Regions from separate parts of the Streptococcus sp. LPB0220 genome, predicted to be linked through region 2. Evidence: predicted binding sites of a transcription regulator. Region 2 holds the regulator's gene; each other region holds the start of a gene.

Region 1 (10,635 bases), 970 kb from region 2:
GTTCACCCCAACGGAAAGCATTACCATATTCCAAAACAGCATAACGATCATCAGAGTATTCTAGGTTTACAATGAGCATATCATCTTCATCACCAAAGTTTTCACCTTTATGATATACATTGCCTCCTACCATTGTCGCTTTTTCAGGAAGTCCTCCCATGATGAACTGAATGCAATCTAATTCATGAATATGGTGGTACAAATGTCCTCCAGATTGAGAACGAAGTTTCTTCCATGATACAGTTGGTTGTTGTTCTTCCCAACCTGTACGAGCGGCATGGCAATAAAGAACTTTACCGATTTTACCTTGAGTAATCAATTCTTTAGCATGGTGTACACCATTAAAGAAGTTCATGATGTGACCAGCCATAAAGATAACATTATTTTCTTTACATGCGTCAACCATGGCTTTACAATCTTCATAAGACAATGCAATTGGCTTTTCACAAAATACGTGTTTGCCATGTTGAGCAGCTTTCACAACAGGTTCACGGTGAAGGTAGCTAGGTGAAGCTACGATCACACAATCAATATCTTCACGTGCTACAAGTTCATCTAAACTTGCACAAACATCTGATCCCAACTCTTGAGCAACTTCTTCTCCATGATTTGGGTCAAATACCGCAACCACTTTTGCATCTTCAATTTTGTTCATTGAGCGAGCCAAATCAGCTCCAAAATATCCAGCTCCAACAATACCGTAATTTACCATAATTTTTATTCTCTTTCTATATATTTTTAAATTTCAGCTTTAATTCTTTTTCAAATCTTCAATCTTAAATGTTATATATGGTACAACATTTTTCATATGAAGTTCATTACGATACCATGAATCAAATTTTTCAAACATCAATCCAATACAGTACCTAAGGTTACATATTGTTTAATATTTTTTTCATTTTATTTTTCCTCGTTTAAAACTTTGATAACAAGTTTTTTAACAGTTTCATCATTGCAATGAATCTTTGGTTGGTGAAGATCTTCTTCAAAAGTCACCAACATATTCCCTGGAAGCAATTCAACAATTTGATAGTCTTTGCTATCGTAAAAAGCAATATCCTTCTCTTCGCTAAAAGGTACACGTGACTGAGCACGAACTGGGGAAGTTACTGCCATTTTTTCCGTATTTTCAACAACAATATGAATATCTAAATATTTCTTATGAGTTTCAAAAATATCTCCTGGGACTCCATCAGCTAGATAAGTCATACAATTTGCAAAAACATTTTCCCCGTCAATATCAATTTTTCCATCAACTAAATCTGTCAAATTTGTATTTTCTAAAAAATCACAGACTTTTGAAAAATGTTTATTGACAGAAGCATATCGTCTAAAATCAGATTGTTCAGAAATAATCATATTATTTTCTCTTTTCTATTAGTGACTAGTGACGAACTTCCCAACTTGAATCCGCTTTAATTTCTGAAATATCATAAATCGTTGTATATTTAGGTGCAGATACTTTATTTTCAGTAAGAACAGATACAATATAACCTGAAACTACTGATACAGAAATTGAAATCAATGAATATGCCCAGTAGCTAACAGCTGTTGGAGGAAGGAAGTATTTAATAAATACCATAACGATGGTTGATACAATCAGCGCTGCATAAGCACCTTGTTTATTTGCTTTTTTAGAAACAAAACCAAGAATGAATACACCACCAAGTAGACCAAGTACAAGTCCCATGAAACTATTGAACCATTCGTATGCAGATTTAATATCTGAATGAGCCATGATAATGGAAACAACAATTGAGAATAAACCTACTGCTAGAGATACGAATTGTGCAATTTTCGTACGACGATCGTCTGACATATTTTTAGAAATGACATCTTGAATATCCAATGTCCATGAAGTTGCAACAGAGTTCAAACCTGTTGAAATAGTTGATTGAGCTGCTGCATAAATCGCTGCCAAGATCAAACCTGTGACACCTACTGGTAACTGGTATGCAATAAAGTACATAAAGATTTGGTCTTGAGGGATATTGCTAGCTGCACTACCTGCATTTTGTACTTGATAGAATACGTACAAGCCTGTACCGATCAAGTAAAAGACTGTTGCAGTTGCAAGTGACAAGACACCATTTGTGAACAACATTTTATTAAGTTTCTTAATATTTTGTGTTGTAGTAAAACGTTGAACCAAATCTTGAGATGAAGCATAGGAAGACAAGATTGTAAAGCCTGAACCCATCACAATTAAGAAGATGGAGTTTGAAAGCAAGTTAGGATCGAAAAGTTTTTCATTTGCAGCAAGGAATTTCCCGTTTGCTAATGTTTCTGCTACTGCACCAAAGCCACCTTTAATATTAGCCATCAGTACAAATAAAGCTACAACGACACCACTAATCAGAACCACACCTTGAATAAAGTCTGTCCATAATACGGATTTTAGACCACCAGTATAAGAATAAACAATTGCAATTGCACCCATCAAAATAATCAAAATATTGATGTCAATTCCTGTCAATACTGATAAACCAGCTGATGGGAGGTACATAATGATAGACATACGTCCCAATTGATAAATAATAAACAAGAGTGCTGAAATAATACGAAGTGCTTTAGAATTAAAACGTTTATCCAAGTAATCATATGCCGTATCGATGTCTATCCGTGCAAAGATAGGTAAGATAAAACGAATTGTCAGTGGAACAGCTACAACCATCCCTAATTGAGCAAACCATAAAATCCAGCTACCTGCATAAGAGTTACCAGCGAGTCCCAAGAAGGAAATCGGACTGAGCATTGTGGCAAAAATGGATACCGAAGTAACATACCAAGGAACCGAACCATCTCCTTTAAAGAACTCTTTTCCTTTCATCTCTTTTTTAGAGAAATAGATACCTGCAACCAATACCACAAGTAAATAAACAATCAAGATAATTAAGTCAATTATTGTAAATCCTGTTGTGCCCATAACATATCTCCATATTGATTTTATTTATTATAAAAATTCTTTTCGTGCTTGTTGAATAAGTTCTGCTGCTTCTTTTGCAATTGCCAGATCTTCTTCATGCAAGGGTTCGAGTGGGGCTCTTACAGAACCAAGATCTAATTTTTCATTTAGACGGAGAATTTCTTTGATCACTGCATAAAGATTTGCTCGACCACTGACCATCTTATAAATGACATCATTGATCGCATATTGCAATTCTTTAGCTGTTTCAAAATCGGATTCTTTGATCAATTCATTTAATTTTAAGAACAAATCAGGCATCACCCCGTAAGTACCACCAATTCCAGCTTTTGCACCAATAACGCGGCCACTAATGAACTGTTCATCTGGTCCATTAAAGACAATATGGTCATCTCCTCCATCAGCTACAAACATTTGAATATCTTGTGTTGGCATAGATGAATTTTTCACCCCGATCACCCGTGGATTCTTGCGCATTTCAGCATACAGGTCGCGTGTGAGGGTGGTACCAGACAGTTGCGGAATATTATAAATGATAAAATCTGTATTTGGTGCAGCCTTGCTCATGTCATTCCAATAGCGAGCAATCGAATAGGCAGGAAGACGGAAGTAAATAGGTGGGATAGCAGCAATAGCATCTACTCCAAGACTTTCAGCATGCTTTGCAAGTTCAACGCTATCTTTGGTATTGTTACATGCGACGTGGGCAATAACAGTTAGTTTTCCTTTAGCGACCGCCATTACATTCTCTAAAATCAGCTTACGATCTTCAACACTAAGATAAATACATTCTCCAGAAGATCCGTTGAAATAAACCCCTTGTACTCCTTTATCAATATGGTATTGAGCCAAAGCACGTACTCTTTCTGGGCTCACTTCACCATTTTCATCATAGCAAGCATAAAACGCTGGAATAACACCTTCATATTTCTTCAAATTTGTATTTGTCATTTGGAAACCTCTTTCTTTATTTTGTTGCTTCTACAAATTTTTTTGTAATTAATTGTGGACGTGTAATAGCTGAACCTACGACAACACTATAGGCACCTAACTCCAATACCCTATGGACTTTATCAGGGGTATCTATGTTACCTTCTGCAATTAATGGATGAGATAGTTTACTAAGAGCTTTGCGAATAATTTCAAAGTCATTTGATTCGATTTTATCGCCCTTACTTTGCTTGGTATAGCCTACCAATGTTGTCCCAATATAATCAAAACCTAATTGGTCAGCCGTAAGCATTTCATCAATAGTAGAACAATCTGCCATCCACAATTGATCCGGATATTTTTTCTTTACTTTTTGGAAAAAATCTTCTAAGCTTTCGCCATTTGGTCGTGTAGAGGTTGTGGCATCTATCGCAATGATATCCGGACGAACCGTCATGAGTTCATCTACCTCTTTCATAGTTGCCGTGATATAAACATCTGCATCTACGTAATCTCGTTTTATGATCCCAATGATCGGTAAATCCACCGCTTTTCGAATCGCTGCAATATCAACAACAGAATTGGCGCGAATTCCAGATGCTCCGCCCTCCTCGGCAGCTACTGCCATACGAGCCATAATAAAATCACTATGCAATGGTTCGTCTGGTAGAGCTTGACACGAAACAATCAGCTTATGCCGTAACTCTTCCATGATTTAATCACCTGCTTCTTTTTTTAGTTTGTAAGCTCTTACACCATTAATCATAATACTTTAAATATGTATTTTCAATACTTTCCCTATAATTAGAAAGTACTTTCTAAAAAATCCTAGTAATTCCTATATTTTTATTGTATACCTATTTTATTTATTATACAAATACTTTATGTTATTTATAAAGGCTCTTTCTTATCAAGCTATGAGAATGGGTTCTTTCACAACATTACCTTACTTTCCTATTTATTTCTTATAGCTACAATTTTATGATCTCTATTTTTAGCCTTCTATTTCTGAAAGTAAATTTAGTCTTTTGAGCACTTTTAAAATTATTATTTCACCCTTTAAATACTGATACTAGTTTCAATGTATTTTACTTGCTTTTACTTGAATAAAAGGGTGTCTCCATGTTATAATGTGTAATATATTATAGGAGCATCCTGTTATTTCATCCTGTGAGAAAGGAGGATTGCTGTGAAACAAGATCAAGATTTACGAACCATTATCGCCAGCCATGAAGCTGAGTTAACGGATATGGAACGCGACATTGCCCAATATTTTTTATCATCCGAAGCACGACAGCACTCTCTGTCCTCTTCTCGTGTAACTGAGCTACTCCATGTCTCAAAGGCTGCCTTAACGCGTTTCTCTCAAAAATGTGGTTTCACCGGCTATCGGGAATTTGTTTATCACTTTAACGAAGAAACCAAAAATCAAAAACAGGTACAAGAACATGACGAGCTGACGCTGAGTGTCTTGCAACGATACCACCATATCAGTAATGTCACTGAAAATTTCGTCAAAGATCCCCAATTAGAGCATGTAGCAGATTTAATTGATCAAGCAGATCGGATCTATTACTTCGGGATTGGAAGTTCCAGCTTGGTGGCTCGGGAGATGAAATTGCGCCTTATGCGACTTGGTGTGGCAGGGGAAGTCGTGACTAATCAAGACGGATTTAATCAGACCACCAGCATTCTAGATTCCTCCTGCTTAGTCATTGGATTTTCCTTATCAGGCAAGACATGCGCAATTACAGATACTATGTTGAAAGCCAAGAAAAACGGCGCAAAAACAGTCCTTGTAACTGCCAATCCTGCTGGTATCCACCAAGATTTCACTGAAGTGGTGCCAGCTGCACCTCTTCCAAGCAATACCTATATCGATCGCATCTCGGCGGTTCTCCCCTTACTAATTGTGGTCGATCTCATCTATGCCCATTTTCTTAATATCAACCGAGAACAAAAAGAAATCGTTTTTAATAGCTACTGGGAAAACAAAAAACTCTCTAGTCAACGTTCTCGAAAATCTTAATATGGTCTCCCTATTTAAAAAACCAAGAAGGATGAGATAAAACTCATCCTTCTTGGTTTTTTTGATTATTCTAAAGAAGTATTTCTACTCTATAATATTGAAACCATCTCATCTACCTAGGCCATCTTTTGAGTTGCTTTTTCCTTTACGACAAATACAAAGCCAATAGAGCCGACGACGGCTCCAAGCAAGATCCAATAGACCATATCCGATGAAGCCATTGGGCCTGCCAAGAGACCAGCTAGTAAAAAGAGATCGATATACAGTCGGGTATCCCGATAAAAGGTCCAATTGAAATGGTAGCTACCTTCTGGATACTGACGCGTCGATACAGGCGGTTGAAAGACCTGCAGCAAGATCAAAATCCCAACAAAAGCAAGATAAGCTAGGCTAACTACCGAAAGCGGAGCCCGCATCGTCAAAGCCACAGCCGCTAAAAGCAAGACCAAGATCCAGAAATGGAAGTCCATCCAGAATTCATGATGATAACAAAACCGTTTCATAAGATCACACCTTTCTCTTTATGTAATCGTTTTCTGTACTTATATTATAAGACAACAAATTTATTTTGCAAGGAATCATTGGCTTTTTGGGGTTGAAAATAGGACCAGAATATCTCTGGTCCATCTAAAAAAACTATGAACAAATATTAGTTGCCACTTCATTCACTGATGTCATTTTCGATAATCACCTTGAGTGCATGGTTTTCACCCGCATGTTTAAAGACATCATAGGCTTTTTCAACTTCTGAGAGTTTGAAGTGGTGGGTGATGAGCTTAGTAGCATCGATCTTGCCTGATTTCAAGACATTGAGCAACATTTCAGTGGTATTGGCATTGACAAGACCGGTGTTAAGAGTAATGTTCTTGATCCACAAATCATCCAAATTGAAGCTAACCGGTTTCCCGTGGACACCGACATTGGCGATGTGACCACCGACAGAGATGACGTTTTGGCAGACATCAAAAGTAGCAGGATAGCCCACACATTCCATAGAAATATCGACCCCACGGCCGTCCGTCACTTCATTGATAAAGGCTTTGATTTCAGCGATATCACTGGAGCAGATGGTATGAGTTGCCCCAAATTTCTTAGCCGCTTCAAGACGAGATTCAGACAAGTCCACCATGATAATCGTAGCAGGTGAGAAGAACTGAACGGTCAAGAGAGCAGCAAGGCCGATTGGACCAGCTCCAACGATACAGACATTATCGCCTGGTTTTACATGAGATGGAAGCACCCCAATTTCATAAGACGTTGGGAGAATATCTGAGAGCATGACCAAAGCTTCGTCATCCACAGTTTCAGGCGCATGATAAAGACTACCATCCGCATGTGGAATGTGGACATACTCTGCTTGGGTCCCATTGATTAAGTGACCCAAAATCCAACCACCATCTTCACAGTGAGAAGGCAAACTACGTTTACAGTAGTAGCAGGTATTACAAGCTGTGACACAAGAGATAATGACCTTGTCGCCCACCTTGAAGTTATTCACTGCATCGCCGACTTCTTCGACGATCCCGATTCCTTCGTGGCCTAAAATCGTGCCTTCTTTACAAGCTGGCACATCTCCTCCTAGGATGTGAAGGTCTGTCCCACAGATGGTTGTCTTCAAGACACGCACAATGGCATCCGTTGGATTTTTGATCACTGGTTTTGGTTGATCCAGCAGTTGCAGATTGCCTGCAGATACATAAGTTGCAGCTTTCATAAGCGACTCCTTTTTGTTGGTTTGATAAAACCATTTTATTTTCGTTTCTTTGTGAATATTATAACATACTAAGTAAGCGCTTGCAAGAATTTACAGGCACATTTTTAAAAGTTTTTGAGCAAACAAAAACATTCCTCTTATCTCTACCAGAGGAATGTTTCAATCACCTTGTTCTAATTGTTGACGCTGCTTGTAGTACTCTTGCTGCTCGCGCTCACGTTCTTCTTCTAAACGCTCTTCATAGCGCTTAAGTTCTGCCTCAAACTCTTCTTGCAAGGCAAATAAACGCTCCAAGCCACTTTGAGCCTCCGCACTTGGGGCTTGAAAATGCAAGGCACTCAGCCAGTCTACTAAATTTTCTGTATGTTGGCGGACATCCATACGCATATCCGCATAATCCCACTCCAACTCGCTAAGCTTTTGATTGAAGCGGTAATGTCGATCTTCTAGTTGTTCTAATTCACTATTTCCTGAATGGTACATCACATACCTCCTTTAATCGGACTCAATAAAATCGGCTTCTTCACTGATTTCAGTGCTGTTTCTACCGCGTCCGCTGCTCCTCCTGTAAATCCATCTTTCAAATCACTAACTAGGGTCGTTGTAGCAAAAGAGCGCATCTTTTCGGATTGACCGCCCAAGGTTACCTGCAAACTCATCCCTTCCAACATCATCAAGGCTTTCTGCGTTGCAATCAAACTTCTGATCGCAATCCGCTCTTGCTCCTTTTTAATCTCTCGATGGAGCTCCTCAATTCGTTCTCTGTCCTCTCCCAGGATCTCTAACATCTTTTTCTCCTACTTATGAAAAATCAAAGGCCGTCGCTTGTCCCTTGTCCAAGTCCACCAATTGAGCTGATGCAGCCTCCAGCTGACCTGCCAAATCTGACAAGCGATTGGAGTAGGCCTTTGCTTGGGCGAGGTTTTCCGCCTCTACTGCTTGGTCCCAACAAGTATCCATGGAGAACTCTCCTAATAGTTGCTCCACTTCTGCGTCTGTTAAAAATTGGGCCATGCTGTGGGCCATTTGAGACACCTCAGCGACCTTATGAGAAACCGTCTCCTTAGCCTCTTCCAGCTTATCCTTGACTTCTGCCTCAAAGACAATTGCTTGCGCTGAAGCATTCTGCGCTACCGCCAGCACCAATTCCTCCCGCAAGTGAATGGTCTGGGTCCCAGACGCGCTCGCTAGTTGCTGATGGAGGCTAGAAATGCTTGGCTTTTCCTGCCCATACATGGAGACCACCGAAGCAGATGATGGCTGATTTTCTGAAGCGGACGTTGCCCGATCTCGTTGGGGCATGTCAATAATTTTCTGTGTCTGATCTTGCACTTCACCTTCTAACTCCATTTGAGATGGCCTCCTTTCTTGGATTTGTTTTCTCGTTTCCTATAACTGAAAAACTATCCTAACCCTTCAGCTACAGGCAGATTCACATACTATAGGGTATCATAAATTAGCCCGTAATGCTATAAAAATAGCACAGATTCTTAAAAAAAGTCTAATTTTTTATGAAAAAACGGTTCGGAGGTCTGAAAAGCAAAAAAGGCAGGCAATCCCTCAGCTCCCTTTTTTCGATCGAAACTTGAAAAGGCCATCAAAAAACCCCCACTCTTTCGAGCGAGGGATAGCTGATAAACATGAATCGTTCAATAACGTTTTATTTACGACGTCCTGGGCGTTCCTTGTAACCATAGTATGCATCTTCGATGATTTCTTGCATATGGTCTACCATTGGAAGACGTGGGTTCGCTGGCGAACATTGATCTTCGTAAGCAAGGAAGGCCAATTCACGAGAATGTTTCTTCCATTCTTTTTCATCGATGCCTTGTGCTTTGAAGTTCATTTCGATACCACAGCGTTCACCGAGTTCGTATACAGCTTTTGCGTAAGCTTCAACGGCTTCTTCTGGAGTAGAGCATGGAAGTCCTAGCATACGAGCGATATCTTGGTATTTTTCATCTGCACGGTAGTAGTTGTACTTAGGCCATGTAGCTGTCTTAGCTGGGCGTGTACCGTTGTAGCGGATAACGTATGGAAGCAAGATGGCATTGGTCCGTCCGTGGATGGTGTGGAATTGCGCACCGATCTTGTGGGCCATTGAGTGAGAAATACCGAGGAAGGCATTGGCGAAGGCCATACCTGCGATGGTTGACGCATTGTGCATCTTTTCGCGTGAATGGAAGTCCGCATTCTTGACTGAGCTTTCCAAGTTTTCAAAGACAAGTTTAATAGCTTGAAGAGCAAGACCATCTGTGAAGTCGCTAGCCATTTGTGATACGTAAGCTTCTGTCGCGTGCGTCAAGACGTCCATACCAGTGTCTGCTGCAACAGATCCTGGAACTGTCAATACCAAGGCAGGGTCTACGATGGCAACTGTTGGAGTCAATGAGTAGTCTGCGATTGGGTATTTACGGTTGTTTGCTTTATCAGAGATAACGGCAAATGGAGTTACTTCAGATCCTGTACCAGATGTTGTTGGGATCGCAATAAATTTAGTCTTCTTACCAAGCAATGGGAACTTGAAGGCACGTTTACGGATATCCATGAATTTTTGTACCAAGTCACGGAAGTCCACTTCTGGTTGTTCGTAGAAGAGCCACATAACTTTGGCCGCATCCATTGGTGATCCACCACCGAGAGCAATGATCGTATCTGGTTTGAAGGCACGCATGATCTCTGTACCACGTTCAACAGTTGTGATATCTGGATCTGGTTCTACGTCTGCAAAGATTTGGTAAACCACCTTGTTGCGACGAAGGTCAAGCTGTTCGATGATACGATCAAGGAAACCAAGCTCTACCATAGCGTGGTCTGTAACGATCATGACACGTTCAACGTCACGACATTTTTGTAGGTATTCAATTGAATCACGTTCAAAGTATGTTTTTGAAGGAAGTTTCATCCATTGCATGTTATTTCTCCGGCGTCCGACTTTTTTGATATTCAAGAGGTTGATGGCACTAACGTTGTCCCCAACAGAGTTGCGTCCGTAAGAACCACATCCAAGTGTTAATGATGGCAAGAAGGCATTGT
Region 2 (10,635 bases):
CTTCTGTCATTTTGCCCTTACGACGTTCTACTAAGGAAGCTACCATTTCTTCAAAACCTGGATAAGAATGAGGATCGATGACTTCATATCCATCCAAAATCCCTTCGATTTCAAGATAAATCCGAATTTTATCCGGATTACCAAGCAAGACAGGGGTTACTTCTGTCTCGTTCACAATGCGTTTTGTCGCTTGGAGGATACGAGGTTCTTCACCTTCTGGTAATACAATACGTGCATTCTTACCAACGAGGTTGGCTTTGAGATTTTCGAAAACTTCCATGAGTTTTACTCCTTTTAATAATTAATAACTTATTTGAAGCTGTGTTAATACAGCTTGGAAATCTGGAGGCAGTGGACTTTCTATGACCAATTCTTCCTCTAGAAATGGATGATAATAGGATAGACGATGACAATGAAGGGCTTGGCGCTCAATGCCGTCTTCTAAACTTCCACCATAGAGATCATCTCCCAAGAGCGGAAAACCAATATGGGAAAAATGAACGCGGATCTGATGGGTTCGACCTGTGTGTAACTGAATATCCACTAGGTGAATATCACCAAAAGATTGAACAACCTGGTAGCTTGTATGAGCATACTTGCCACCTTTAGCTACCTTTCGGGTGATAATTGAATCTTCATCACGCGCAATCGGAGCAATAATCTCTCCGACAGGATCAAGCTTCCCAGATCCCTTGACCAAGGCATAATAGCGTTTCTGAATCGTTTTAGACTGCAATTGCTTATCCAAGCGGGCATGGGCATAGCCATGTTTGGCAAAAAGCATGACGCCACTAGTATCCTTGTCCAGGCGAGTGACAATGTGAACCTGCTGGTTCTCGTAGCCCTGTTTCACATAATAGCCTTTTACAAAATTGGCTAAGGTATTGGAATGAATCGCACTTGGAATAGAAGCAATCCCAAAGGGTTTGTTTAAGACCAAAAAATGATCATCTTCAAACAAAATATCCAAAGGCCGATCCATGGGCTTTAGGGTTTCGAAACCTTCTTCTGCTGGAATATCAATGACCAAGCGATCCCCAATATCCAACAAATAAATTGCATTCTCCGGACGTCCATTGACAAGGATCTGGCCACCACGAAACTTAATCTTTGCTAAGAGACCCTTAGAAACCTCGTGCTTTTTCAGGAAGGTCTTGATCTTGACATGCTCATCGACAGTGAATTCAAATCTCATTCTCTATCATCTCCGATAAAGGCATCCTTGACCCGATTCCAGAAGCTGGTGTGACTGGAACTTGCCACAAAATTAATCTTATGGTTGTCAATCTGGTATTCTACCTTTGCAATATTGCGATAAGAATAGGTTGAATTGTCAACAGAGATAATGTGAAAGCCAGGACGCGTCGGTGTAATCTCGATCTTATCCTTTTTAGGGACAATGACAGAAGAACCCAAGGTACGATAAACGCGGTTGTTGAGACTGGCGATCTCCGCAATCTGCAGCGCCTCAATAGTTGGGTGAAGGACTGCTCCTCCCAAGGATTTGTTGTAAGCCGTACTTCCTGTAGGAGTCGAAACGGTAATCCCGTCTCCTCTGAAGCGCTCAAAATCCACTCCATTAATCGTGAGATCAGCAACCATGGTCCGGTCGCTTCTCTTAATCGTTGCTTCGTTCAACGCTCTCATGGTACGGGTTTCCCCATTTTCGAAAGTAATCTTGACATTCAAAATAGGGTAGGAAACCTTAGCGCCTGTATCATATTTTAAGTTCTCAACCAGCTTATCGATTTCACTGTCTAAGTAATCCGTATAGAATCCTAAGTGTCCGGTATGGACGCCAACAAATCGCACCCGATCCAACTGGTGTTCATACTTGTGAAAGGCTGATAGCAACATCCCATCGCCACCAATTGAAATCACAATATCCGGGTGCTTCTCCGTCAAAATAAAATTATTTTTCCGAAGCTTGTAGCGCAACTGCTGAAAAACCTCTTCACTTTGACGCTTGCGATTGCGAATAATGGATACTTTTTTACCTGTAGTCTTCATCTGTGTCATCACTATTTCCAACGCCATCATTTAACTTACGATGAAGTGGATCAAACAGGGCTTGAGCTTCCTGAATCGCATCCCGAATTGCCCCCATCTCTTCATCCAAGAGATAGGCCAGGTTTGCTGTCGTCTCTAAGCGTTTTTTGATCTCGTCTGGAAAGTCTCCTTTATATTTATAATTGAGCGAGTGTTCAATGGTTGCCCAAAAATTCATGGACAAGGTCCGAATTTGAATCTCTGCTAAGATCGTTTCATTTCCATCAATGGTATCGACCGGGTACTCGACAACGACGTGGTAACTCCGGTAGCCACTTGATTTCTTATGGCGGATGTAGTCTCGCTCTTGGACCACGCGCATATCCTGCCGTTGTCTCAGAACCTCTAGGATCTCTTCGACGTCATCTACGAACTGGACCATGATGCGAAGACCAGCAATATCTTGCATATCCTGAGCCAAATTTTCTTCAGAAATATTTCTTCGGATCATCTTTTCACGGATGCTCTCAATCGGCTTGACCCGACCTGTGACAAACTCAATTGGAGAATGCTTTTGCTGTTTACGATATTGCTTACGAATCCCACGCAGTTTGATTTTTAATTCCCCAACTGCTTGGATATACGGATCTAAGAAGTTTTCCCAATCAATTGCCATCCTACCACCTTGTAATCTGAACCATTTTTGTATACAATAAACACATCTCTTATTATATCATGAATCGCTTTCGAAAAAAAGCAAAGGACTACAAAATGAACCATTTAGAAATTGAATACAAAACCTTGCTAGACAAGGAGGAATACCAATCCCTTCTTCCACTTTTTGCTGATACAGATTTGGTTGTTCAAACCAATCACTATATCGATACACCCGACCAGCTCATCCGTAAGGAAAAAATGGCCTTGCGGGTGCGTACTTTCACAGATCAGGCTGAATTGACTCTCAAGGTCCCTGAAGCAGTTGGCCATTTCGAGTACAATCAAGACCTCAGCCCAGAAGAAACCGAAGCGATCCTTCAACACCAACAGTTTCCTGACGGGGAAATCAAAAACCTCTTGATATCTAAAGAAATCCCTGTTGAGCAACTCGCTGTCTGGGGAAGCCTAACAACAGAACGCTTCGAAAAAGAAACAGCTGCAGGATTGGTGGCACTAGACCACAGTCTCTATTTAGACACTGAAGATTATGAATTAGAAATCGAGGTCGAAACTGCTGAGCAGGAAGAAAATTTCCATCAGTTCATCAAAGAGCATGGAATCGTCTACAAAGCTGCAAAAAATAAAATCGCCAGATTGGCGGAAAGATTGTAAAATAGCTGAAATTATCGCAAATTTTTGCTAAAATAGTGCTAAGATCAAAAATCTAAATGAGGTTGGAATCACATGTCAGATAAAAAAAATATGAAGCTCTTCTCTCTCAATTCAAATCCAGAGATTGCGCAAAAAATCGCGGATCATGCTGGGGTTCCACTTGGGAAAATTTCATCCCGTCAATTCTCAGATGGTGAAATCCAAGTCAATATTGAGGAAAGTGTTCGTGGATATGATATTTATATCATTCAATCAACCAGTTTCCCTGTGAACAATCATTTGATGGAACTGTTAATTATGGTAGATGCTTGCCAACGGGCCAGCGCAAATACTGTCAATGTGGTCATGCCTTACTTCGGTTATGCCCGCCAAGACCGGACTGCTGCTCCTCGTGAACCAATCACTGCTAAACTCGTCGCAAACATGTTGGTCAAAGCTGGGGTGGATCGCGTCGTCACACTGGATCTCCATGCAGTGCAAGTTCAAGGTTTCTTCGATATTGCCGTAGATAACCTCTTTACCATTCCACTTTTTGCAGAGCACTACATCAACAAAGGTCTAACTGGTCCTGATGTTGTAGTCGTCAGCCCTAAAAACTCAGGTGTTAAACGGGCTCGTAGTTTAGCTGAATATCTTGATGCACCGATTGCGATCATTGATTACGAGCAAGATGATGCAAACCGTGATTATGGCTATATTATCGGGGATGTCAAAGATAAGAAAGCGATCTTGATTGACGATATCCTCAATACTGGTAAGACATTCTCAGAAGCTGCGAAAATCGTCGAACGCGAAGGTGCTACTGAAATTTATGCTGTATCAAGCCATGGTTTATTTGTAAAAGGAGCTGTTGAATTATTAGACCAAGCTCCGATCAAAGAAATCTTAGTAACCGATTCTGTTGCTCCAAATGGACCAACACCAAAAAATATTAACTATCTGACAGCTAGCGAACTGATCGCTGAAGCTATTGTTCGCATTCAAGAAAGAAAACCTGTTAGTCCTCTATTTGCCTACCACAAGAAATAAGGTCTTAATGTGATATATTTTGATAATGCCGCAACAACTCCCCTTCTACCTGAAGTCATTGATAAAATGTCTGAAACTATGAAGACCACTTTTGGAAATCCATCGAGCCTTCATGCTCATGGACGGATGGCTAGTAAACTTCTCCGAGAATCTCGCGAGCAGATTGCTCAGTCTCTCCATACTCTTCCAAATCGTATTTTCTTCACTTCAGGTGGATCAGAAAGTAATAATACCGTTATAAAAGGCTACTGCTTGAAACACCAAGCAGATGGCAAACACATCATTACGACCGCTTTGGAACACCATGCGGTTCTCGAACCCATCGAATACCTTGTAGAACGTTTCGGATTTGAAGTTACGATCGTCCAACCAAGAGATGGACGCATTCAGGCTAGTGATATCAAGGCTGCACTTAGACCGGATACCATTCTTGTCTCTACCATGTTTGCCAATAACGAGACAGGCGATCTTCTACCGATTAAAGAAATCGGAGAATTCTTAAAAGATCATCCAGCTGCCTTTCACGTTGATGCGGTCCAAGCAATCGGAAAGGTCCCTGTCTATCCCGAAGAGTTGGGAATTGATTTTCTCAGTGCTTCTGCCCACAAATTCCACGGACCAAAGGGCGTCGGTTTCCTTTATGCAACCTCCCCAGATTTTGATAATCTTTTACATGGTGGGGATCAGGAAAGTAAGATGAGAGCCAGTACGGAAAATCTCATTTCTATTGTCGGGATGGCAACCGCGCTTCAGCAAGCTACACTTCGTCAAGAAGAAAATTTCAACCAGGTTCAAAAACTCGGCCAAGAACTAGTCAATGGTTTAGGGACATACGATTACTATGTAAATGCTAGTGACGATCATCTTCCATTTGTTTGGAATCTTGGCTTCCCAGGCGTCCAAAATGATGTCTTATTGATGCGACTTGATCTTGCTGGAATTTCTGTCTCTACAGGTTCTGCTTGTACCGCTGGTACAGTTCAACCCAGCCATGTCCTTGAGGCGCTCTATGGAAAAGATAGTTCACGCCTAAAAGAATCCATTCGAATTAGTTTTTCAGAACTCAATACCATAGAGGAGGTCCAAGACTTCCTCACAAAGCTTAAAGAAATTTTATCATAGGAGAACAATATGGCTTTTGAAACAAGTGTTTCATTGAAAGACTGCAAATATACCTATAGTCTACACCCAAATGTAAAAAAATATACCTTACGTGACAATACATTCGCTGTTACAAAAGTTGGAAATTACGAGTTAAATCGTTTGCTCGAAGCCGTTCCAAATAGCGGCGAAGGCTTCCTACTTAAAATCATTTTCAATAAAGATTTGACAGGTTTTAAGATCAATATTACAGACAAGTCTGGGCTTCGCCTGGTTAATATCTTTAAAAATCCAGAAAATGATATTATCCAACAAAAATTCTATTTCTTAATGGATAGTCTCGTCGAAAGAGAAATTTTCAACAAAACAGAGGTTTAATATGGTAACCCTAACTTATATCGACGCTTACCAAGTAGAACGAACAACTACTTATCCCAACCTTGCAGCCTGCATCCTAGCTTTTTCAGGCTGTGTAACCTTGCCTGACTCTTACTCAATCGTATCCATTGAATACAAGGGAGAAAAACTCCCCTATACAGGACGAGTCGATGGACTCTATGCTTTTTTGAAAAAGGTAGAGCAAGCTGAAAACTAAGCTGATGATGATGGAACTCTCCATCGCCATCAGCTTTTTCTTTAGACAAAAATATTTTTGAAAAAACACTCTAGATAGTTGATTTTTTCACAATCTTCCTATACAATAAGAGGGAAAGGTTGTGATATTGTGAAACATGATAAAAATACTCCAATTCCACGCGCAACAGCAAAACGCTTATCGCTCTACTACCGAATTTTTAAACGCTTTAACTCTGAAAAAATAGAGCGCGCCAATTCCAAGCAAATTGCTGATGCAATTGGGATTGACTCTGCTACCGTTCGCCGAGATTTTTCTTATTTTGGTGAATTAGGAAGACGTGGATTTGGTTATGACGTAAAAAAACTGATGAACTTCTTTGCCGATCTCTTAAATGACAATGCCATTACCAATGTCGCTATTGTGGGGATCGGAAATATGGGAAGTGCGCTCCTCAACTATCGCTTCCATGAACGCAATAAGATGAAAATTGTCATGGCTTTTGATGTAGATGATCATGAACTGATTAATACCAAAAGTAAGGATGGGATCCCCATTTATGGGATTTCTACGATCAAAGAGAATCTCAAAAAAGAAGGCATTCAAACAGCAATTTTAACTGTCCCAAGTATTAAAGCGCAGGAAGTTGCTAGTCTTTTAGTAGATGCCGGTGTCAAAGGAATTCTAAGCTTTTCTCCAGTCCATCTGACAGTTCCTAAAGAGGTTGTTGTCCAATATGTCGATCTTACTAGTGAATTGCAAACACTTCTTTATTTTATGCGTAAAAACGAAGAATAAAGACTTATACTTCAACAACAAAAAGGTTGGAACAAGAAGGTTCCAACCTTTTTTATACCAAATAATCCGTTTCTTCTCGATAACTATAGTAGTTTTCTTCGGATACAATCAAATGATCCAATAGGGTCAACCCCATTACTTCACAGGCCTCTAAGACTCGCTGAGTGACTTCATCATCATTTTTACTGGGGAACACAGCACCAGATGGATGATTGTGAGCCAAGATAATGGAGGTTGCCATGTGCTTCAGTGCATAATGCAGGATTTCACGCGGCTCCGCGATACTTCGATTCACTGTTCCAATAAAGATCGTCTGTTGATGAATAATTTCATTTTGGGTATTCAAATAAAGGGCAACTAGGTGCTCCTGCTTTTTATGGCCAATTTCCTGTTGAATTTTATGGGCCAATTTCTGACTACTCATGATTTGTTCGGAACTCATTAGTTCATCTTTATGAATCCTTCGTCCAAACTCAATAACAGCCTGAAGTTCGATGGCCTTCACTCGCCCAATGCCAGAGATTTCCTGTAGCTCCTCTAGGGTTAATTGCCCTAACTCCTTTAAACTATTTACCGAGCTCAAAAGACCTTGTGCAATCTCATAAACGCTTTTTTGCTTGTTACCTGTCCGTAAGAGAATGGATAACAATTCCTGATGACTTAGCTTATCCACCCCTTCAGAAACTAAGCGCTCCCTAGGAAGCAAAGATGGTTCAATAAATGATATGTCGTACATAATTTCCTCCTCACTTATTAATTCGTAATAAATTGAGAAAATAACGACCTTTCATTATTTACTGGCGATTTCTTGCTTCAAATCATCTAACACTAAGACTTCATCTTTATTAAAGCGGATCTGATAACCTGTTTGAACTTGTTCAAGCTCCTTTAAAAACTGTTGAATTTCACAGCGGATCAAGTACTCCTGACTCTGAGGAATGGCTTCTAAGGTTTGGTAGACTTGCTCTACTTCGTAGATTCCTTTCGTAATTAATCCATTTCGTGGAAAATCATTTATTAAGAGATTATAGAAATGATGCAAGAGATGATAAATTCGCTCTTTTGTCACTATTCTACCTCCTTATCATACTCTTTCTCCTCTTATTATATACCTATTTTCCCTCAATATTATGACAAATTCCTTACATTATATTACCAATCGCTTACAATTTTACAAGAATCCTTTAGTTATTTCATGCCATACTATAAAGAAAAAAGCCCCGGCATCTCTGTACTGACCCCAAAAAGTTAGACAAATAATTTAAGTTAAGGATTTAGTCCTGTATTGCACAGGACTAAGTCCTTTTAGTTTTACCTTAATTCGTTTGTTGTTGTAATAGTCAATATAGTTTACAATAGCTTGTTCCAATTGGTTAAGTGACTTAAATGTATTCTCGTAACCATAAAACATTTCCGATTTCAAAATGCCAAAGAAGGATTCCATCATGCCGTTGTCTGGGCTGTTTCCTTTACGTGACATGGACGGTTGAATTCCTTTATCCTCTAAAAAACGATGATAATACTGGTGTTGATACTGCCATCCTTGATCACTATGAAGAATTGTATTTGTGTAATGATTCTCAGTAAAGGCCTGGTCTAACATAGCTTTCACTTGTTCTAAATTCGGTGAAGTCGAAAGATTATAGGCGATAATTTCGCTATTAAAACCATCTAAAACTGGCGATAAATAAAGTTTTTGATTGCTTGCTGGAATGGCAAACTCGGTCACATCTGTGTAGCACTTTTCCATTGGCTTGGTTGCTTCAAATTGGCGTTGAATAAGATTATCTGCTTTCTTACCAATCTCTCCTTGGTATGAAGAATACTTCCGTTTACGACGAATACGAGCACTTAAACCAAGGACCTTCATCAGACGTTGGACCTTCTTATGATTCACTACAAAACCACGATTCCTCAATTCAAGAGTCATTCGACGATAGCCGTAATTCCCTTTATGCTCAGTAAAAATAGATTGAATTTCAACTTTAACATCATAATCCTTATCGCTTTGATCGAGCTGTTTTAAATGATAATAATAAGTTGAACGGGCAAGCTTAATAATCTTTAGAAGAATCTCTAAAGCAAACTCTGTTACCAATCCTCGGACAATTTCCGTTTTTCTTCTTGCTCTTTTTCGTCCCTCAATCGGAGTTCTCTCAACTTTTTTAGAACCGCATTCTCCGCTCTCAAGTACTCATTTTCTGCTTGAAGACGTTCTAGTTCTGTCATCTCTTCGGGTTTCTTCTTTGGCTTACGTCCCATTTTAGGTATCCTTCCTCTTGTTTTCTCAACAATAGTATACCCGTTTTTCTTATATTGTGCTATCCAATTATGCAACATTCCAACACTTGGAAGAGCATAATCTAGAGATACCTTTATTTGTGAACGACTTTCAAGCAGAACTTTATCAATGATTTCTTGTTTTAGTTCGGGAGAATAGTAACAATTCTTTCCTTTTTTGACGATTTCTATTCCATAACGATCAATCAATTTAATCATGTACTTAAGATTAGAAATGTTTATCCCAAATTGATTTGAAAGCTCTTTGAAGCTTCGCCCTTGTTTTTTATGTTCATAGATCTGAACTTTATCTTCATAAGTTAATTTCATAATAAAAACACCCCAAAAGTTAGATTTTTTTCTGTCTAACTTTTGGGGTGCAGTTCACTCTGCCTCGGGCTTTATTTTCTTAAAGTTGCATTTGATTATAAGACTTGCTGAATGAATCCAGGATGTCTTTTGGAGCCTTGTCATAGTCAACAGAGGTTTCCAAATTTCCTTTTACAATCGTACGGTAAGTCGCTGCAGCATCCTCACAAGTCACCAAGGTGATCTCATTGACACCTTCACGATCTTGAATGACATCTACACGGTCTGGAGTCACTGTCTCAACAGACGAGATGACATAAGTATAGATTTTTTCTTTATCCGTGATGTAGATCTTCATACCCGCCTTGGCTTTCTCTAATGGTGAGAATAACATGGCATTTGCTCCAGTTAGACCAAACACGTGGTGACTAGCAAGAGAATAATTGCCTTGCCCCATGACTTGGTTTTCCTTCATGGTCCCTGCTCCGTAGTAGAGGGCTACATTTTCAAGCCCCTTAAAGATCGGAAGGTTCATGTTTAATTCAGGAATCGAAATCCCCCCAATTACTGGTAGCTTTTGAGCTTGCCATTAGGCATTGATGACGGCTTCCGTCGAGAGTGACTGGACATGTTGGAAATCAAAGCTCGTCTTCACTTCTTTATTCTTGTCAATGGTTTTTTTATCGACCTTGCTAACCTGGTATTGGTTGGTATGCCAAACCATAATCATATTTCGGATCGGAGCATTGAAAATCAAGAGAAGCGAGAGAATAATCAAAAGTGTTGCAACGATGTTGATAAGAGTATTGCGTAAACTCTTTTTCTTTTTTCTTTTGCGTGACATGCTGTCCCCTTATCTATTCGTTTTCTTCCACTACTTCTTCATCTTTTTCATCAGGCTGGACAGTTGTAAAGGTCACAATTTTCGCATCCTGATCCAGTCTCATGACTTTCACACCCTGAGTTGAACGACCCGTTTGAGAAATGTTAGCCACACCTGTCCGGATCATAACTCCGGTATCGGTAATGATCATCAGATCTTCATCCCCTTTAACAGTTAAAAGACCAGCTAAGGGACCATTTTTCTCTGTGATATTGGCTGTCTTGATTCCTTTACCGCCACGGCCTTTGGTTGGGTATTCGCTAGCCATTGTACGTTTACCATACCCTTTTTCAGTGATGATCAATACTTCATCTTGATCCGTAACGACACTAGCACCAACAAC
Region 3 (10,635 bases), 100 kb from region 2:
ATTATCGAAGGGACAGTTGCTAGTGTTCCACCTCAAGGGGGACGCAAACACCCTCAACAAGAGATGATCCAAGTGGACACCAAGAACATCCTCTTTATCGTAGGAGGAGCCTTTGATGGGATCGAAGAAATTGTTAAGCAACGTCTCGGTGAAAAAGTCATCGGTTTCGGTAAGAACAATAAAGCTATAGATGAATCAAGCTCTTACATGCAAGAAATCGTTGCGGAAGATATTCAAAAATTTGGGATTATCCCAGAATTGATCGGACGTCTTCCAGTCTTTGCTGCTCTTGAGCAATTGACAGTTGACGATCTTGTCCGTATCTTGAAAGAGCCACGCAATGCTCTGGTAAAACAATACCAAACCTTACTCTCTTATGATAATGTTGAATTGGAATTTGATGACGAAGCACTTCAAGAGATTGCGAATAAAGCCATCGAAAGAAAAACAGGAGCTCGTGGACTTCGTTCGATTATCGAAGAAACCATGATGGATGTCATGTTTGAAATTCCAAGTCAAGAAGATGTCAAACTTGTTCGAATCACAAAAGAAGCTGTTGACGGAACAGAAAAACCAATTCTTGAAACAGCCTAGAAAGATAAAATATGGAAATTAACACACATAATGCGGATATCCTCTTAAGCGCTGCAAATAAGAGTCATTATCCTCAAGATGAGATTCCAGAAGTTGCACTTGCCGGTCGATCAAATGTCGGCAAGTCTTCTTTTATTAATACTCTCTTAAATCGAAAGAACCTGGCCAGAACATCTGGGAAACCAGGAAAAACCCAATTGCTAAATTTTTTCAATATCGATGATAAACTCCGTTTGGTAGACGTACCTGGTTATGGCTATGCACGTGTCTCTAAAAAAGAACGCGAGAAGTGGGGGCGGATGATTGAAGAATACCTCACCAGTCGTGAGAACTTAAAAGCAGTCGTTAGCCTAGTCGATTTTCGTCATGAACCTTCTGCAGATGATGTTCAGATGTATGAATTCTTAAAATATTATGAAATCCCTGTGATCTTAGTAGCAACCAAGGCAGATAAGATTCCACGTGGAAAATGGAACAAACATGAATCCATTATTAAGAAAAAACTGGATTTTGATCCAGCAGATACTTTCATTGTCTTTTCTTCGGTAACCAAGGAAGGACTAGAGGAGTCATGGGATGCTATTTTGGAAAATGCGTTTTACGAAATAAATTGAAATGACATGAAAATGTCATTTTTGTTTTGGATTTATCTCGCAATTGTAATAGAAGTGTAATATAAGTGGCTTTGTTTTCTTCTATTTATATGGTATAATCTCTATAAAGATAAAAGATGATAAAAAATTAATTGGAGATAAATTGTATTATGAAAAAGAAAATACGGAATAAAACGAAATTATTTGGTTTGTTCGTTTCTGTATTAGCGGTGGGGACATTTGCTGCTGCTATGAGCGAGCACGTAACATCAGTTGGTGCTAATGATGGAACTTACCAAGCATACTCGGACCCAACTGAAGCTTTCATCTCACAAATTGGTGAGTCAGCTCGTCAGCTTGGTCAAGAGAATGATCTTTATGCTTCCGTTATGATCGCACAAGCGATCTTGGAAAGTGGATCAGGACAGTCTGGTTTGGCTTCTTATCCACATTACAATCTTTTTGGGATTAAAGGAAGTTATGCTGGGCAATCTGCAGTGATGCAAACTTGGGAAGATGATGGTGCTGGAAATGCGTATACGATTAATGATGCTTTCTGTTCATACCCATCTTACTATGAATCATTGCAAGACTATGTAGCAGTTTTGAAACAAGGACATTTTGCAGGTGCTTGGAAGAGTAACACATCAAGTTATCAAGACGCAACAGCAGCTTTGACAGGTGTTTATGCGACAGATACTAGCTACTACGCAAAGCTCAATAATATCATTGAAACCTATAATTTGACTCAATATGATTCACCAAATGTTCAGGGTGGTATCACTGGTTCGGTATACAATCCATATCGTCAACAGTTCACTTCACAAGAAATCTTGAATTTGGATATCGCTTGGGCGAACCGTTTAAACTATTAAAAAAGAAAAGCAGGCAAATGCCTGTTTTTTATTATTTCCTGGTATATGATTTAAAACGTATATATTTTGAATTTAAGAATTCTTCCTGAAAACCTTTTCAAAGGCTTCTTTCTATGCTATAATGATTTTATTCACAAACATTTTATAAGGAGATTTTTATGTCTGAATCTAATTTCATTCAAAAAGTGGGAGCGGCGTGTAATAAGAAAGAGGACCTTTATCAGAAATCTAAGACTCGCTATGCAGTTCGCTCTATTTTTGCAGGAGGATTTCTTACTTTAAGTACGGCGGTCGGAGCAGTTGCAGCTGACTTATTAAATAGCTTTGTACCTGGAACGGGTCGTTTCCTATTTCCATTCATCTTTGCCTGGGGGTTGGTTTACCTCTTATTCTTAAATGCGGAATTAACCACCTCAAATATGATGTATTTGACGGCGGGAACCTATCTAAAGAAAATTCACTGGAAGAAAGCTTTGGAGATTTTACTTTATTGTACCTTCTTTAATTTAATTGGTGCTTTAATCGTAGCTTTTCTGTTCAATCAAACTACAGCCTTTGCTCATATCGATCCAAAAGGTTTCCTAGCTACGGTGGCAGAAAATAAACTCCAACGGAGCAATCAAGTGGTTTTCTTTGAAGGAGTCATTGCCAATATCTTTGTAAATATTGCTATTCTTTCTTATTTATATTTTAAAGATGAAACAGCGAAGGTGCTCTTAGCCCTATCTGCTATTTATATGTTTGTCTTTATGACCAATGAACACTTGGCGGCTAATTTTGCTTCTTTCTCATTATTAAGCTTTAATTCAGTATCTAGCCAATTGCCACATTTTGAATTTTTTAATATTTTACGCCACTATGGTGTTACCTTCTTTGCCAACTGGGTAGGAGGAGGAGTCCTAATGGGACTAGCCTATGCTTGGTTGAATAATATCAAGAGTCTTTACAACGATTAAAAAATATAAAAAAGTTTGCAAAAGTACTTGCATTCTTTTTTTATATGTGATAAACTAATTTACGGTTTGAAAAAACTGCCTAAGACAGTAGGGGAGCTCGACTCATAAAAATCCTACCGAGGACAAAACGTATCAATTAAAAGAAGCGTATTGTACTTTCGTGTCTAGGTTTGGGCGCGTTTTTCTTTTGGAAAAATTCCCCAAGCAAAATAATTACGGAGGTGAACACACTAATGAGTGAAGCAATTATTGCTAAAAAAGCGGAACTAGTTGACGTAGTAGCTGAAAAAATGAAAGCTGCTGCATCAATCGTCGTTGTAGATTCTCGCGGTTTGACAGTTGAGCAAGATACAGTTCTTCGTCGCAACCTTCGCGGAAGCGAAGTTGAGTTTAAAGTTATCAAAAACTCAATCTTGCGTCGTGCAGCTGAAAAAGCTGGTCTTGAAGATCTTGCATCTGTATTCGTTGGACCTTCTGCAGTAGCATTTTCTAACGAAGATGTTATCGCACCTGCGAAAATCTTGAACGATTTTGCAAAAGACGCTGAAGCACTTGAAATCAAAGGTGGTGCAATCGAAGGCGCTGTCGCATCTAAAGAAGAGATTCTTGCACTTGCAACTCTTCCAAACCGCGAAGGACTTCTTTCTATGCTCCTTTCTGTACTTCAAGCGCCAGTGCGCAACGTTGCTCTTGCAGTCAAAGCGGTTGCAGACAACAAAGAAGACGCAGCTTAATCTTAAGCTACGCAGCGTAGCCTAGCTACAAAATAATAAAAATATAAAATTTAAACTTATTTGGAGGAAATAACAATGGCATTGAACATTGAAAACATTATTGCTGAAATTAAAGAAGCTTCAATCCTTGAATTGAACGACCTTGTAAAAGCTATCGAAGAAGAATTTGGTGTAACTGCAGCTGCTCCTGTAGCTGTTGCTGCAGCTGGTGCTGCTGACGCAGGTGCTGCTAAAGATTCATTCGATATCGAATTGACATCTGCAGGCGACAAGAAAGTCGGCGTTATCAAAGTTGTACGTGAAATCACTGGTCTTGGTCTTAAAGAAGCTAAAGAACTTGTTGATGGTGCACCTGGTGTCATCAAAGAAGGTGTTGCAGCTGCTGAAGCTGAAGAAATCAAAGGTAAATTGGAAGAAGCTGGAGCTTCAGTTACTCTTAAATAATAGAGTTTCCAATCAAAATGAAAACCGAGGTTTAGGCCTTGGTTTTTTCGTGCATTCTTTCTTTTGTGACTTTTACAAGCCCTGTATTATCTAATCTTTCATTGAGATACGAAAAAATTATTGCTATAATAGGGATATTCGTTGAAACAAGGAGAAGGTATGAAAAATTTTAAACAGCTTCTTTTGGCTTTAGTTGCAGTTTTTGCAGCAGTCCTCTTGGTAGCCTGTGGTCTAAAAAGTGATAATGGGACTTATGTATTCGAACCCTCAACAGAAGAAGTGAGGGAGATGCTACCAAGTCAACTTGCTTATATCATTACAGATGATTATAAATTTAGGGTTTCGATTATCATTAAGGACAAAGAAGGCGTTATGAAGGTTCAAATAAAATCAAATGTTCAAAATACCAATCAATCCTATGATTTTAAGGTTGACCAAAAACACAAAATATTTGTAATGAAGAATGATGACAGTGGGACAAAGATGTCGTATAAAATTTCTAATCATATGCTAACCTTTATGGATGTGAAAGAATCAAACTCGAGTGGTTCTGATATTTTTATAAACTTTATAAAAATGGCTAAGTTTAAAAAAGTTAAATAATTTAGCGAAGGTAGGTACGGATCCTGCCTATTTAATCGTTACATATTAGTTGATAAATATATTACAAGAGTATTACATTTGTAATATTTCATTGCCGTGTGTCTGAATTGTTGATATAATAGGGTGAATCTAACTAAAAAGGAGAAGTTATGAAAAACTTTAAACGTATTCTTTTAGCTGTAGTAGCTGTTTTTGCAGCAGTCCTCTTGGTGGCATGTGGTGCCAAAAGTGATAACGGGACTTATGTCTACAAACCATCAAAAACTGAAGTGAAGGAAATCCTTGAAGAACAAGGTGCTCCAAGTTCAAGTGTAGATGCATTGATCGACAATGTTAAATTGGAAGTTTCAGTGACCATTAAAGACAAAACAGGTAGCCTTAAAATTAAAGGTGAAATGATGGGACAAAAGACTGACCAATCATTTGATATGAAAGTTGACCAACAAAAGAAAACTCTTCAATCTAAAACAGGTGAAGGTGAGAAGGTTAAATACAAAGTTTCAGGCGATGTGTTCACTTTTGATTTATCTGGTGAAAAGAGTTCAGGTCATGAAGCCGCTTTGGAAATGTTCAAAAACGCTAAATTCAAACGTACAAAATAATACAAGAGAAGGGCAGAGGGGATCTGCTCTTTTTCTTCTTTAAAATATCTTGAATCAGTATGAAAATAGTGGTAAAATCTCATTATAAAATACATTAGGAGATTGATTATGAAAAATATTAAACGTATTCTTTTAGCTTTCGTTGCAGTTTTTGCAGCAGTCCTCTTGGTGGCATGTGGTGCCAAAAGTGATAATGGGACTTATGTCTACAAACCAACAAAAACTGAACTCAAGAAGATTCTTGAAGAGCAGGGCTTATCAGGTAGTCAATTAGAGTCTATTGGAGACGTTATTAATTTTGAAGTTTCTATTAAGATCAAAGATTCTAAAGGAACCCTCAGCATCGCGGGTGAAGTCGCTGGTCAAAAGAATGAGCGATCTTATGATGTCAAAATCAATCAAAAAGAGAAAACAATCTCGTCAAATGATGGTAGTGGAGAAAAGATTACATATAAGGTCGATGGTGACTATTTGACATTTGATCTTTCTAAGTTAAGTAATAGCAACCAAGGGGATCTTATGATTCTTAAAAACGCTAAACTCAAACGCACGAAATAAAGCGACTGAAGAGCGGGGAAACCTGCTCTTTCGCTTTACTTTTATGACTGGTTTGATATAATAAATGAGACTACAGATGGGACTGAGGTAGGAATGATTTTCTTTGAAAATGATTTCGTCTCGCTCCCTCTTTTCTGTGTGATCAAGGTTATTATTTATGAAAAAGGAGAATCATCTATGCTATATATTTGGTCTTACTTGAAAAAGTATCCCAAGTGGCTAGCCCTGAATCTATTTTCAGCGGTCCTGTTTGTTATTGTCAATTTGGGCTTGCCAACGATTCTAGCTCGCATGATTGATGAGGGGATTAACCCGCGTGATGTGGATCGGCTGTATTTCTGGGGCTGGGTCATGTTTGCGATTATTTTACTTGGGATTGCGGGACGGATTATCTTGTCTTACGCGGTTGGTCAACTAACGACCACCATGGTCCGAGATATGCGAAATGACCTCTATGCTAAGTTACAGGAGTACTCGCATCGCGAGTATGAGCAAATTGGGGTATCGTCATTGGTCACTCGTTTGACTTCGGATGCCTTTGTTTTGATGCAGTTTGCGGATTCTATGTTGAAGATGGGGGTCATCACACCCTTGATGATGGTTTCCAGTGTTCTCTTGATTCTGACAACCAGTCCTTCTTTAGCGTGGATTGTAGCGGTATCTGTACCATTTCTTGCTGTCGTCGTCTGGTATGTAGCAGTTAAGACACGTCCACTTTCTGAGAAGCAACAAAAGACCCTCGACCATCTTAATCAGTTTGCGCGTGAAAATTTGACTGGACTTCGTGTGATTCGTGCCTTTGCCCGTGAAGAATTCCAGGAAGAGAAATTTGCGGCTGAAAATGCAGTCTACGCAGAAAACTCGAATAAATTGTTCAAACTAACTGGTTTGACAGAGCCCTTATTTGTGCAGATCATCATTGCTATGATTGTGGCGATTGTCTGGTTTGCTTTGGATCCTCTTCATGACGGTAGTTTGAAAATTGGGGATCTGGTTGCTTTTATTGAGTATAGCTTCCACGCGCTCTTATCTTTCCTCTTTTTAGCCAATCTCTTTACCATGTATCCTCGGACTGCGGTTTCTAGCCGTCGGCTCAAGGAAATCATGGACATGCCCATTTCGATCGATCCAAATGAGAATGGTGTAACAGAAACAACGTCTCGTGGCTATTTGGAATTTGACAATGTCACCTTTGCCTATCCAGGTGAGACGGAGAGTCCAGTTCTTCACAACATTTCCTTTCAAGCCAAACCTGGCGAAACGATTGCCTTTATCGGTTCGACCGGTTCTGGGAAATCTTCACTTGTGCAGTTGATTCCTCGATTCTATGATGTAACGCTTGGGAAAATTTTGGTGGATGGCGTGGATGTCCGTGACTACAATCTGAAAGCCCTTCGCCAAAAGATTGGTTTTATTCCGCAAAAGGCCTTGCTCTTTACAGGAACCATTGCTGAGAACCTTCGTTATGGGAAAGAAGATGCCTCTGTACAAGAGCTAGAACAAGCGGCTGAAATTTCCCAAGCCAAGGAATTTATCGACAGTCGTGAGGAACGCTTTGATACCCATTTGGCAGAAGGTGGTAGCAACCTTTCAGGTGGTCAAAAACAACGCTTATCCATCGCTCGTGCCGTTGTCAAAGATCCAGATGTCTTTATTTTTGATGATTCCTTCTCTGCCTTAGACTACAAGACGGATGCCACTTTGCGGAAGCGTCTCAAAGAAGTCACAGGAGATGCGACCGTCTTGATCGTAGCGCAACGCGTGGGAACCATTATGGATGCGGATCAAATTATTGTCTTGGACCAAGGGGAGATCGTTGGTCGAGGAACCCACGATGAATTGATGGAAAGCAATGAGATCTATCGTGAAATTGCCAATTCGCAGCTCGATAGTCCATCATTAACAGAGGAATAGAAAGGAGAAGCAGATGAAACAAGAACAAAACAGTTTTAGTAGACTATGGACTTATTTGAGAGCCTATCGCTTGGAAGTTTGCTTGTCCATTTTCTTAAAAATTCTAAGTGTCGTCATGAGTGTTGTCGAACCCTTTGTTTTGGGGCTTGCGATTACTGAGTTGACAAAAAATCTCATGGATATGGCAAAAGGCCTTGCGGGAGCTGGTCTTAATACCTCCTATATCGCGATCATTATGACGCTCTATCTATTCCGTGGGGTCCTCTATGAGTTGGGATCTTATTATTCCAACTATTTTATGACCAATGCTGTTCAAAAGACCGTTCAGGACATGCGAAATGATTTGTCTCATAAAATCAATCACATTCCCGTTTCTTATTTTGACCGGCATCAGTTCGGAGATTTACTGGGACGTTTTACTAGCGATGTCGAAACCGTCTCGAATGCCTTGCAACAGTCCTTCTTACAAATCGTTAATGCTATCTTTACCTTGCTTTTTGTCATCAGCATGGTATTATACTTAAACATCCAACTGGGGCTAGTGGTCATTTTGTCCATTCCGATCACTTATTTCAGTGCTCGATTTATCATGAAAAAATCTCAGCCTTACTTTAAAGAGCAGGCAGATGTTTTGGGGGCAATGAACGGCTTTGTGCAAGAAAATTTAACAGGCTTTAACGTCCTTAAGCTCTACGTTCGGGAAAAATCTTCTCAGGAAGAATTTCATGATATTACCCATCACCTTCAAAAAGTAGGGTTCAAGGCTAATTTCATTTCTGGCTTAATGATGCCGATTTTAAATGGGATTTCAGATTTGACTTATCTCATTATCGCTTTGTTTGGTGGCTTGCAAGTGATAGCAGGTCGTTTGACTGTCGGGAATATGCAGGCCTTCGTTCAATATGTTTGGCAGATCAACCAACCGATTCAAAACTTGACCCAATTGGCAGGTCAGCTACAAAGTGCTAAGTCGTCTCTAGACCGGATTTTCCAAGTCATGGATGAGCCAGATGAAGTAGCAGATGTGACAGAAACCCTCTCTGGAGATTTGACAGGGCAAGTCAGCTTTAAAAACGTTGATTTCCAATACGTAGCGGACAAACCCTTGATTCGCGATTTCAATCTAGAAGTCAAACCAGGTGAAATGGTGGCTATTGTCGGACCGACCGGAGCAGGGAAAACAACTCTGATTAATTTGCTCATGCGTTTTTACGATGTGACTGCGGGATCGATTACGGTGGATGGCCACGATATTCGCCATCTGTCACGCCAAGATTACCGCAAGCAATTTGGGATGGTACTTCAGGATGCCTGGTTGTACGAGGGAACCATCAAAGAAAACCTTCGCTTTGGTAACCTAGAAGCAACGGATGAAGAAATTGTGGAAGCCGCAAAAGCAGCCAATGTTGATCACTTTATCCGGACGCTTCCTGGTGGTTACAATATGGAAATGAACCAGGAGTCTAGCAATATTTCTCTAGGGCAAAAGCAGCTCCTAACCATTGCGCGTGCGCTCCTAGCGGATCCTAAAATATTGATTTTGGATGAAGCGACGTCTTCTGTCGATACGCGTTTAGAACTCTTGATTCAAAAAGCCATGAAGAATTTGATGAAAGGGCGGACTAGCTTTGTCATTGCTCACCGCCTGTCTACCATTCAAGAAGCAGATAAAATCCTTGTCCTCAAAGATGGCCAAATCATCGAGCAAGGAAATCACCAATCCTTGTTGGCAGACAAAGGATTCTACTATGAGCTCTACAATAGCCAATTTTCAAATAAAAAAGCGGAATAAGCTCGTGTCATCATAAGAGGTTTGAGAAAGCATTCTCAGCCTCTTTTTTCTTACTCACTTTTATTACTACATAAAAAGGTTAACATTTCTGCAACAAATTGATACAGAATATTCACACAATTCATCTTGTTTGTCATGATAATTTTTATTAGGATAGAATCGTTGTAAAAAATAAAAGGAGAAATATGTGATGTATCATTTAAACAAAGATATCATTTTTGGCATTCGCAAGTCTAAGCTTGGAGTCTTTTCTGTCGTAATTGCGATCATGGGGGCTTGTTTTTTGACTGGAAAATCTGTGGCAGCTGATCAAGTTGGAGAGCAAGCACAAGTCCAAACACAAGGGCAAGAAGCGACAACTTCTGATCCCGCAAGCTCTCAAGTAGATACCAGCCAATATGGAGCATCTATGCCTTACACCCGTTATGAAGCAGACAAAGGAAACCTCCTTGGAAAGGCAGAGGTAGAGCAGTCTCAAGACAGTCACTCAACAGCTATTGAAGCTTCTGATCAGACTCATGTCGCTTTAAAAGAAAAGGGAGATGGTGTTTCCTTTAAGGTCAATGAACCAGCCAATGCTTTAACCGTACGCTACACGGTACCAGATGGCGCAAGTGGACAACTCGATGTACAGGTGAATGGTCATAGTGTTCAACAATTGGATCTTTCGTCCTCATCAAACTGGCAGTACTTGAATGACAAAGGTGTACACGATAGTGCACAGGCAGATACACGTGCCCGCTTCCAATTTGATGAAGTGCATAGCCTCCTTCCAGACATTCAACTTCAAAAAGGAGATGTGGTTTCACTAGTGAAAAACAGGTCAGACGACGTCCATTACGGCCTTGACTTTGTGGAATTCGAGCAAGCTCCAGACCCGATTGCTCAAGGGGACAATGCTATCAATATTGTTTCAAAAGGAGCTACACCAAATGATGATACCGATGATAGCCAGGCCCTCTATGATGCG

Evidence for each region. Region 2 encodes Rex, which represses fermentation and respiration genes when NADH is low (regulators of the CRP and FNR family bind a similar motif). Its sites were predicted from a motif close to TTGTGAANTANTTCACAA; they were not measured.
Region 1: LPB220_RS00405 (zinc-dependent alcohol dehydrogenase family protein) is a predicted target of Rex. The motif match lies at 7,649-7,666, and genes of this name have one in related genera.
Region 3: LPB220_RS06040 (formate/nitrite transporter family protein) is a predicted target of Rex. The motif match lies at 2,182-2,199, and genes of this name have one in related genera.

Annotation. Positions count from the first base shown of each region.
Region 1 covers NZ_CP044230.1:62,885-73,519, reverse strand. The annotation lists gene LPB220_RS00440 (Gfo/Idh/MocA family protein) at 1-712, opposite strand, end outside; gene LPB220_RS00435 (YhcH/YjgK/YiaL family protein) at 901-1,359, opposite strand; gene LPB220_RS00430 (sodium:solute symporter) at 1,385-2,926, opposite strand; gene LPB220_RS00425 (dihydrodipicolinate synthase family protein) at 2,954-3,877, opposite strand; gene LPB220_RS00420 (N-acetylmannosamine-6-phosphate 2-epimerase) at 3,894-4,568, opposite strand; gene LPB220_RS00415 (MurR/RpiR family transcriptional regulator) at 5,046-5,885, shown strand; gene LPB220_RS00410 (ABC transporter permease) at 6,002-6,388, opposite strand; gene LPB220_RS00405 (zinc-dependent alcohol dehydrogenase family protein) at 6,547-7,599, opposite strand; gene LPB220_RS00400 (hypothetical protein) at 7,759-8,082, opposite strand; gene LPB220_RS00395 (hypothetical protein) at 8,082-8,387, opposite strand; gene LPB220_RS00390 (hypothetical protein) at 8,401-8,949, opposite strand; gene adhE (bifunctional acetaldehyde-CoA/alcohol dehydrogenase) at 9,260-10,635, opposite strand, start outside.
Region 2 covers NZ_CP044230.1:1,033,554-1,044,188, reverse strand. The annotation lists gene pta (phosphate acetyltransferase) at 1-280, opposite strand, end outside; gene LPB220_RS05540 (RluA family pseudouridine synthase) at 302-1,195, opposite strand; gene LPB220_RS05535 (NAD kinase) at 1,192-2,010, opposite strand; gene LPB220_RS05530 (GTP pyrophosphokinase family protein) at 1,994-2,665, opposite strand; gene LPB220_RS05525 (CYTH domain-containing protein) at 2,761-3,318, shown strand; gene LPB220_RS05520 (ribose-phosphate diphosphokinase) at 3,391-4,347, shown strand; gene LPB220_RS05515 (cysteine desulfurase family protein) at 4,357-5,469, shown strand; gene LPB220_RS05510 (DUF1831 domain-containing protein) at 5,479-5,826, shown strand; gene LPB220_RS05505 (DUF4649 family protein) at 5,828-6,043, shown strand; gene LPB220_RS05500 (redox-sensing transcriptional repressor Rex) at 6,173-6,820, shown strand; gene radC (RadC family protein) at 6,873-7,556, opposite strand; gene LPB220_RS05490 (hypothetical protein) at 7,611-7,889, opposite strand; one part of gene LPB220_RS05485 (IS3 family transposase) at 8,082-8,989, opposite strand; one part of gene LPB220_RS05485 (IS3 family transposase) at 8,989-9,430, opposite strand; partial or broken gene LPB220_RS05480 (class A sortase) at 9,510-10,253, opposite strand; gene gyrA (DNA gyrase subunit A) at 10,267-10,635, opposite strand, start outside.
Region 3 covers NZ_CP044230.1:1,137,170-1,147,804, reverse strand. The annotation lists gene clpX (ATP-dependent Clp protease ATP-binding subunit ClpX) at 1-594, shown strand, start outside; gene yihA (ribosome biogenesis GTP-binding protein YihA/YsxC) at 606-1,208, shown strand; gene LPB220_RS06045 (glucosaminidase domain-containing protein) at 1,358-2,062, shown strand; gene LPB220_RS06040 (formate/nitrite transporter family protein) at 2,221-3,018, shown strand; ribosomal protein L10 leader region at 3,079-3,213, shown strand; gene rplJ (50S ribosomal protein L10) at 3,252-3,752, shown strand; gene rplL (50S ribosomal protein L7/L12) at 3,828-4,196, shown strand; gene LPB220_RS06025 (hypothetical protein) at 4,356-4,799, shown strand; gene LPB220_RS06020 (hypothetical protein) at 4,949-5,401, shown strand; gene LPB220_RS06015 (hypothetical protein) at 5,510-5,959, shown strand; gene LPB220_RS06010 (ABC transporter ATP-binding protein) at 6,137-7,873, shown strand; gene LPB220_RS06005 (ABC transporter ATP-binding protein) at 7,887-9,665, shown strand; gene LPB220_RS06000 (right-handed parallel beta-helix repeat-containing protein) at 9,856-10,635, shown strand, end outside.